Regions from separate parts of the Aquamicrobium sp. NLF2-7 genome, predicted to be linked through region 2. Evidence: riboswitches for the same ligand, from Rfam matches in the RefSeq annotation. Region 2 holds a riboswitch; each other region holds the start of a gene.

Region 1 (2,258 bases), 420 kb from region 2:
GCATGGACGTGTCGGATGCCCGCAAACTGAAGGCGCTTGAGGACGAGAACGCCAGGCTGAAGAAGCTGCTCGCCGAGGCCGTGCTGGACAATGCGATCCTGAAGGATGTTGCTGCAAAAAAATGGTGACGCCCGATGTGAAGCGGGATGCGGTGGCTCACGTCTGTGCGCAGCACGGGGTGAGCCAGCGTCGGGCGTGCGAGGTTCTGTCGGTGGATCGGTCGAGCATGCGATATCGCAGCGTGCGGCCTGACGATGCATCCATCCGCGAGGCCATGAAGAAGCTGGCGTCCGAACGGCGGCGCTTCGGTTATCGCCGTATCCACGTCATGCTCGACTGGCAGGGGATCGTCATGAACCTGAAGAAGCTTCGGCGTCTCTACCGGGAGGAGAAGCTGACGGTGCGCAAGCGTGGCGGCCGAAAGCGGGCCTTGGGCACGAGACGTCCTCTGGCTTTGCCGTCGCGTCCGGGCGAGCGCTGGAGCCTGGACTTCGTCAGCGATGCCTTCACCGACGGTCGCCGCTTTCGGGTCCTGGCCGTCGTCGACGACTTCACCCGAGAATGCCTATGCCTGGTTGCCGATACATCCCTGTCAGGCGCAAGGCTTGCCCGCGAACTGGACAGTCTCATCGCCAGACGCGGAAAACCGAGGACGATTGTCTCGGACAACGGGACGGAGATGACCAGCATGGCCATCCTCAAATGGTGCCAGGAGGCCAAGGTGGAATGGCATTACATCGCCCCCGGCAAGCCGATGCAAAACGGCTTCGTCGAAAGCTTCAACGGCAGCTTCCGCGATGAGTGCCTGAACGAGACGCTGTTCTCGTCGCTCGCTCAGGCCCGCGCCGCAATCACTGCATGGAAGGAGGATTACAACAGAAACAGACCGCACTCGTCGCTGGGCAACATCACCCCCAACGAGTTCGCAATGAAAATAGCTATGGAAAAACAGGCCGCATGACGCCAGATTGAAAACCCAAGACTCTCCTGAAAACCGGAGGGAAGATGGGTCTCAGGTCATTAGCTGTGCAATCCGATGTGGCGGCGATGGTGGCTTTATCGTTTCAAGGCGTGAATTGCCGATCCGGTCTGTCGCTTCGTGGTGACAGGCAGCGTCCGATCGCCTACAAGGAACATTCACCAAGGGGAGCCTCGACAAGGGGCTGAGAGACCGCTGGCGCAAGCAGTGCGGTGACCCTTCGAACCTGATCCGGATCATGCCGGCGAAGGGATGGCGAATGTTGATGCTGTCTTTTGCCGGCCTCCATGCGAGGCCGTACATGCCACAAACAAAGCCCGAAATTTACGGTCTCGCTGTCTGCCATGAAAGGACGGCAAGATGACCGAACGCTTTTCCGAAACACTGAGGCTTGCGAGCGAACCGCTCTGGACACAGGCGGTAAGTCACCGTTTCGTGGGCGAATTGTTCGCCGGCACGGTTCCCGATGCCGTGATGTCGTCCTATCTCGTGCAGGACTATCGCTTTCTCGACAGTTTCCTGACCCTTCTTGGGGCAGCGATCGCCACCAGCGACAGTTTTGAGGCGCGGCTGCGGTTCGGTCGTTTCATTGGCATGGTGGCGGGGGAGGAGAACACCTATTTCCTGCGGGCGTTCGAAGCGCTCGGCGTCGATGAAGGCCAGCGCGCAGCCATCCCCGATACCAAGCCGACCGCCGGGTTCAAGGCGATCATGCGGGAGGCGGCAGCCACACGCTCCTATGCGGCTGCGCTTTCGGTTCTGAACGTTGCGGAATGGCTCTATCTCGACTGGACCATGCAGGCGCCCCATCCGTTGCCGCAGAACTTCATTCATGCGGAATGGATCACCCTTCACGACAATACCGATTTTCGCGATTTCGTTGGCTTCCTTCGGGGGGAGCTGGATCGCGTCGGGCCGGGCGAAGCCGAAGTGAGCCGCGATTTCTTTCAAAGGGCCGTGAAGCTCGAGCTGGCCTTTTTCGATGCAGCCTACGAGCAGGGAGAGTGAAGATGGACGTTTTTGATCGGCTGAAACAGGCGGCGGATCAGGATTGGCAAAGCTATGTCGATCATCGGTTCGTGCGCGAGCTGGGCGCAGGCACGCTGCCACAGGCGGCCTTCAGGGCTTATCTGGTGCAGGACTATCTTTTCCTGATCCAGTTTTCGCGCGCGTGGGCGCTTGCTGCCTATAAGAGCCGGACGATACCGGAAATCCGCGCCGCGCAGGCTGGTCTTTCAGGCATCCTCGACGAGACCGAGCTGCATGTGCGGCTCTGCGG
Region 2 (2,258 bases):
GAATGCGGCTAAACAGATAGCCTGAGAAACGAAACGGCATCAGTCAAAATGCCTGTTGCTGCGGTGGGTGGGCAACGAGCAGGGCGCGGCCCTGTTCAAGCCCCACGCCGAGCCGGCCGCGCACCTCGTTCGACATCGTCAGCGACGAACCGAACGGGACGCGCACGGCTTCAAGCGGCCATTTCGCGCCCTCAACCGTCAGGCCTGTCAGGTCCGAAAAGCCGAGGATCGAGAACAGCGTTCCGTCCGCATAATCGAAGATTGTGGTGCTGCCATGGGGAAGCGGGCGGCCTTCCTGCGTGCCGCTGGTCAGCAGCACCTCTGTTCCCGCCTCTGCCAGCCGCAGCGCCAGCGCAAGATGCAGGAACGCATGGTCGGCGCGTGCGCCGCCGAAAGCGCCGGCCAGCACCAGCGCGGTGGCGCCCTGTTCAAGGGCGATGTCCACCGCCAGTTCGCCGTCGGTGCTGTCCTTGTCGGATGGGAATTTCCGCGTCGGCACTGATGCCATATGCTCAGGCAGGTCCGGCGGCGCGGAATCAAAATCGCCCACCCACAGTTCGGGAACGATACCGAGCGCCTCGGCGTGGCGAATGCCGGAATCGGCGGCGATGACGCGCGTGCCGGCGATCTGGCGGTCAAGGGCGGGGGTGCGGACAAGCTCGCCGCCGAGAAGAATGGTGTATCGGCTCATGGGATCAGGGCATTAGCAGTCCCGCCGGAGGAACGGAAGAGCGGGGCGTCGCTCTTGCTTCCCGCCGCATGGGGGCCTATTTCTGAAGATGCTCTAACGGGGTGCCGGACGCGTCATCGCGGCCCGGCTGAGAGGCGAGACCACGCCAACCCGCTGAACCTGATCCGGTTTGTACCGGCGGAGGGATTAGAAGCTGTCGGAGATCCGGCGCCTCGACCCCCTGAAACGCAACCAAGGAGGCGCCGATGCGCACGATGCTCTTATCCTTTCTGTCAGTCGCGGCCCTGCTGGCCGCCGCGCCCGCTTCGGCGGAAGGCAGGCTCACCATCTACACCTATGACAGCTTCACCGCCGAGTGGGGTCCCGGCCCGCAGGTGAAGACGAATTTCGAGGCCGAATGCGGCTGCGAGGTCGATTTCGTCTCGGTGGCCGATGGGGTCGCCCTGCTCAACAGGGTGAAGCTCGAAGGCGCGTCCACGAAGGCCGACATCGTGCTCGGCCTCGACACCAATCTTACCGCCGAGGCGCGGGGCACAGGCCTGTTTGTCGCCAATGGCGCGACGCCGCAGGTCAACGTTCCGGGCGGCTGGGACGATGACATGTTCGTGCCCTATGACTACGGCTATTTCGCGGTGGTCTATGATACGGAAAAGCTGCCCAACCCGCCGGCCAGCCTCAAGGAACTGGTCGAGGGAGATGCGTCGCAGAAAATTGTCATTCAGGATCCGCGCACTTCGACGCCGGGCCTTGGCCTGCTTCTGTGGGTGCGCTCGGTCTATGGTGACGAGGCTGGTGCAGCATGGGAGAAGCTGAAGGGCCGCGTGCTGACGGTCACGCCGGGCTGGAGCGAGGCCTATGGGCTGTTCACCAAGGGCGAGGCGCCGATGGTGCTCTCTTACACGACGTCGCCCGCCTATCACATGATCGCCGACAAGAGCGACCGTTATCAGGCCGCCGCCTTCGCCGAAGGGCATTATCTCCAGGTCGAGGTGGCCGGCATCACCGTTACCGGAGCGAAGAACCCGCTGGCCGAAAAGTTCCTCGCCTTCATGACAGGTCCGGGTTTTCAGGACGCGGTGCCGGAAACACAGTGGATGTATCCGGCGGCGAAGACCGACAAGCCGCTCGATCCTGCCTTCGACAAGCTCGTGAAGCCGGCAAAGGCCCTGCAATTCAGCTCGCAGGAGGTCGCCGACAACCGCAAGGCATGGGTGGACGAGTGGCTGTCCGTGATGGGCAGGTAAGAAAACTTGGCCGATCGCGCCGCCTCTGCATACAGGGATCCGCGCGTCGCCGCCGGCATCGTAGCGCTGACGGCGATCTCGCTGCTGATCGGCGGCGCCTTCGCCGGGCTGATCGTCGAGGGCGCACGCGATCTTTCCGGCGCGATTGCCGCTTTCGATCCCTACCTGTTCAGGGTGGCCCGATTCACGCTGTGGCAGGCGCTGCTGTCGACGCTTTTGTCGGTTGTGCCGGCGCTGTTCGTGGCGCGGGCTCTGGTGCGCCATCCGGATTTTCCGGGGCGCGGGCTGATCCTTCAGCTTTTCGCCGTGCCGCTGGCGCTGCC
Region 3 (2,258 bases), 1.1 Mb from region 2:
CGGCGCTCTTGTGGCCGGTCATGTAAGCCGACATGGTGTTGGCGCTGTCGGTGGCGATCGCTTCGGTGGACGAGGTGCCGATGAAGGCCATGCGATCCAGATCATCCATGTTGAGGCGGCCATTGGCCTTGCCCTCGGTCATGCCCCTGGACATGATGCGCGCGGCGGTGCGATGGGCGACGGACAGACCGTCGCCGAGGAAGAAGATCACATTCTTCGCCTTGGGCTCGGTCGCCGTACCATAAACTTCCCAGGTCACGGTTTTCTCATCGTCGCCGGCCTTGGCGACCACGGTGTAGGTGCCGGGCTCGGTGATCGTCACGCCTTCCAGACGCACGGCAGAAGCCTCGACGCCGTCTTCCTTCTCGATGAAGGTGGCTTCCTTGCCAAGAACTTCCGCGGCCGGCTTGCCGTTGATGGTGACGGTGACATCGGAACCCGCGACAACACCATCGAACTCGACTTTCACGTCGAAGGGCGAAGCGGTGAGAATCGTTGCCCTGTCGAGCGGGTAGACCGTGGCGGCGCCGGCAACGGCCGGAACCAGTATGGTTGTTGCGGTCAGAATGGCGAGTAGGCTTCGCATGATCGGGTTCTCCGTAAACTCAAAAAAGAGAACCGCTAGCTAGGACCCGCACGTTACAGCGCGATGACAGCTCGCGATCGGGCTGATGACAGCCCCCTTCCGTTCACTGGCCAGCGGCAACGTCGCTTGACAGAACCGGGCGCTTGAAACATAGATGGCTTCATTCCGAGGGGGGCGCCGTACGGCGCTGAGATGGCAGTGAGCCGGACCCTTGAACCTGATCCGGGTTATGCCGGCGTAGGAACGGAACAAGGGCCTTCGGGCAATCCTGCCAATTCTTCGCACACCTGGATCTCCATGATGACAAGTCGGGAGATCGCCATGCAGCATCGATACGAATTCCGCCCGCCGACACGATTCCGCTTCTAGGGAATCGCGACATGCCGGCTGTTCTGGCAGCATTGCGCACCACGCTGGTGCTGGTGGCCTCATGGCAGGCCATCGTCATGGCCTTTGCCCCGCCGCGCTACATATTGCCGGCGCCGCTGGACGTCGCGGCCGCCTTCCAGCGGCAGCCGCTCTATCTTTTCGACAACATGCTGGTGACGCTGGCCGAGATCGCCGCCGGGTTCGTCACTGGTACGCTCGCAGGCGTGGCGACCGCGCTTGCCATCGCCAGCTTTCCGCGCCTTGGCCGCGCGGTCTGGCCCGTGGTGCTGGTTCTGCAAGCCTTTCCGGTCTTCGTCATCGCGCCGCTGCTGGTGCTGTGGTTCGGCTTCGGCATGACCTCCAAGGTGGTGATGACGGCGCTCATCATCTTCTTTCCCGTGGCCTCCGCCTTTGCGGACGGGCTGCGGCGCACGCCGCCGGAAATCGTCGATGCCGCCGCCCTCACCCCGGCGAGCCACCGCCAGACGCTGTTTCTGCTGCGCGTGCCACTGGCGATTCCCGCACTGGTTTCCGGGTTGCGGGTCGCCGCCCCCCTTGCTCCGCTGGGAGCAGTGATCGGCGAATGGGTGGGCGCATCGGCAGGGCTCGGCTTCGTCATGGTTCAGGCGAATGCCCGCATGCAGACCGACACCATGTTCGCGGCCATGGCCGTCATCGCCGCCCTCACCCTCCTGTTACGGCGGGCCGTCGATGCCCTTGCCCCCCTTCTCACGCCTTGGGCGCGCGAAGGCGGATTCTCTTCCCATCATCAGCAAAGGAAATCCTCATGATCCGATCCTGCGCGCTCGCGCTTCTGCTTTCCGTCACAACCGCAGGCGCCGCCCATGCGACCGACAAGCTCACCGTGATGCTGGAATGGTTCGTCAACCCCGACCATGCGCCACTGGTGGTGGCAAAGGAGCTCGGCCTGTTTGAGGAAGCGGGGCTTGAGGTGGAGCTTGTGCCGCCTGCCGATCCCTCGATCGTGCCGCGCGCGGTGGCCTCCGGCAAGGCCGAGATCGGCATCCATTATCAGCCCAATCTCTATCTCGACCATGATGCCGGCGTTTCGCTGGTGCGCTTCGGCACACTGGTCGAGACACCGCTCAACACGCTCACGGTTCTGGCCGACGGGCCGATCAGGGAGCTAAAGGACCTCGAAGGCAAGAAGATCGGCTACTCGGTTTCCGGTTTCGAGGACGCCATCATTTCCCGGATGCTGGGCAATGCCGGCGTGGACAAGAGCAAGATCGAGCTGGTCAACGTCAATTTCGCCCTGTCACCGTCGCTGATCAGCGGGCAG

The links. A riboswitch is a leader RNA that binds a small molecule or an ion and turns the genes downstream of it on or off. The one in region 2 is predicted to bind thiamine pyrophosphate.
Region 1: linked by a shared signal. The riboswitch ahead of MIC97_RS07830 (TenA family protein) and the one ahead of thiB (thiamine ABC transporter substrate binding subunit) in region 2 are both predicted to bind thiamine pyrophosphate.
Region 3: linked by a shared signal. The riboswitch ahead of MIC97_RS15105 (ABC transporter permease) and the one ahead of thiB (thiamine ABC transporter substrate binding subunit) in region 2 are both predicted to bind thiamine pyrophosphate.

Annotation. Positions count from the first base shown of each region.
Region 1 covers NZ_JAKSED010000001.1:1,599,539-1,601,796, reverse strand. The annotation lists one part of gene MIC97_RS07835 (IS3 family transposase) at 1-114, shown strand, start outside; one part of gene MIC97_RS07835 (IS3 family transposase) at 114-961, shown strand; TPP riboswitch at 1,134-1,249, shown strand; gene MIC97_RS07830 (TenA family protein) at 1,340-1,987, shown strand; gene MIC97_RS07825 (TenA family protein) at 1,990-2,258, shown strand, end outside.
Region 2 covers NZ_JAKSED010000001.1:2,014,557-2,016,814, reverse strand. The annotation lists gene MIC97_RS10025 (thiamine diphosphokinase) at 44-691, opposite strand; TPP riboswitch at 779-894, shown strand; gene thiB (thiamine ABC transporter substrate binding subunit) at 937-1,935, shown strand; gene thiP (thiamine/thiamine pyrophosphate ABC transporter permease) at 1,942-2,258, shown strand, end outside.
Region 3 covers NZ_JAKSED010000001.1:3,069,849-3,072,106, reverse strand. The annotation lists gene MIC97_RS15110 (alkaline phosphatase) at 1-586, opposite strand, end outside; TPP riboswitch at 745-847, shown strand; gene MIC97_RS15105 (ABC transporter permease) at 967-1,746, shown strand; gene MIC97_RS15100 (ABC transporter substrate-binding protein) at 1,746-2,258, shown strand, end outside.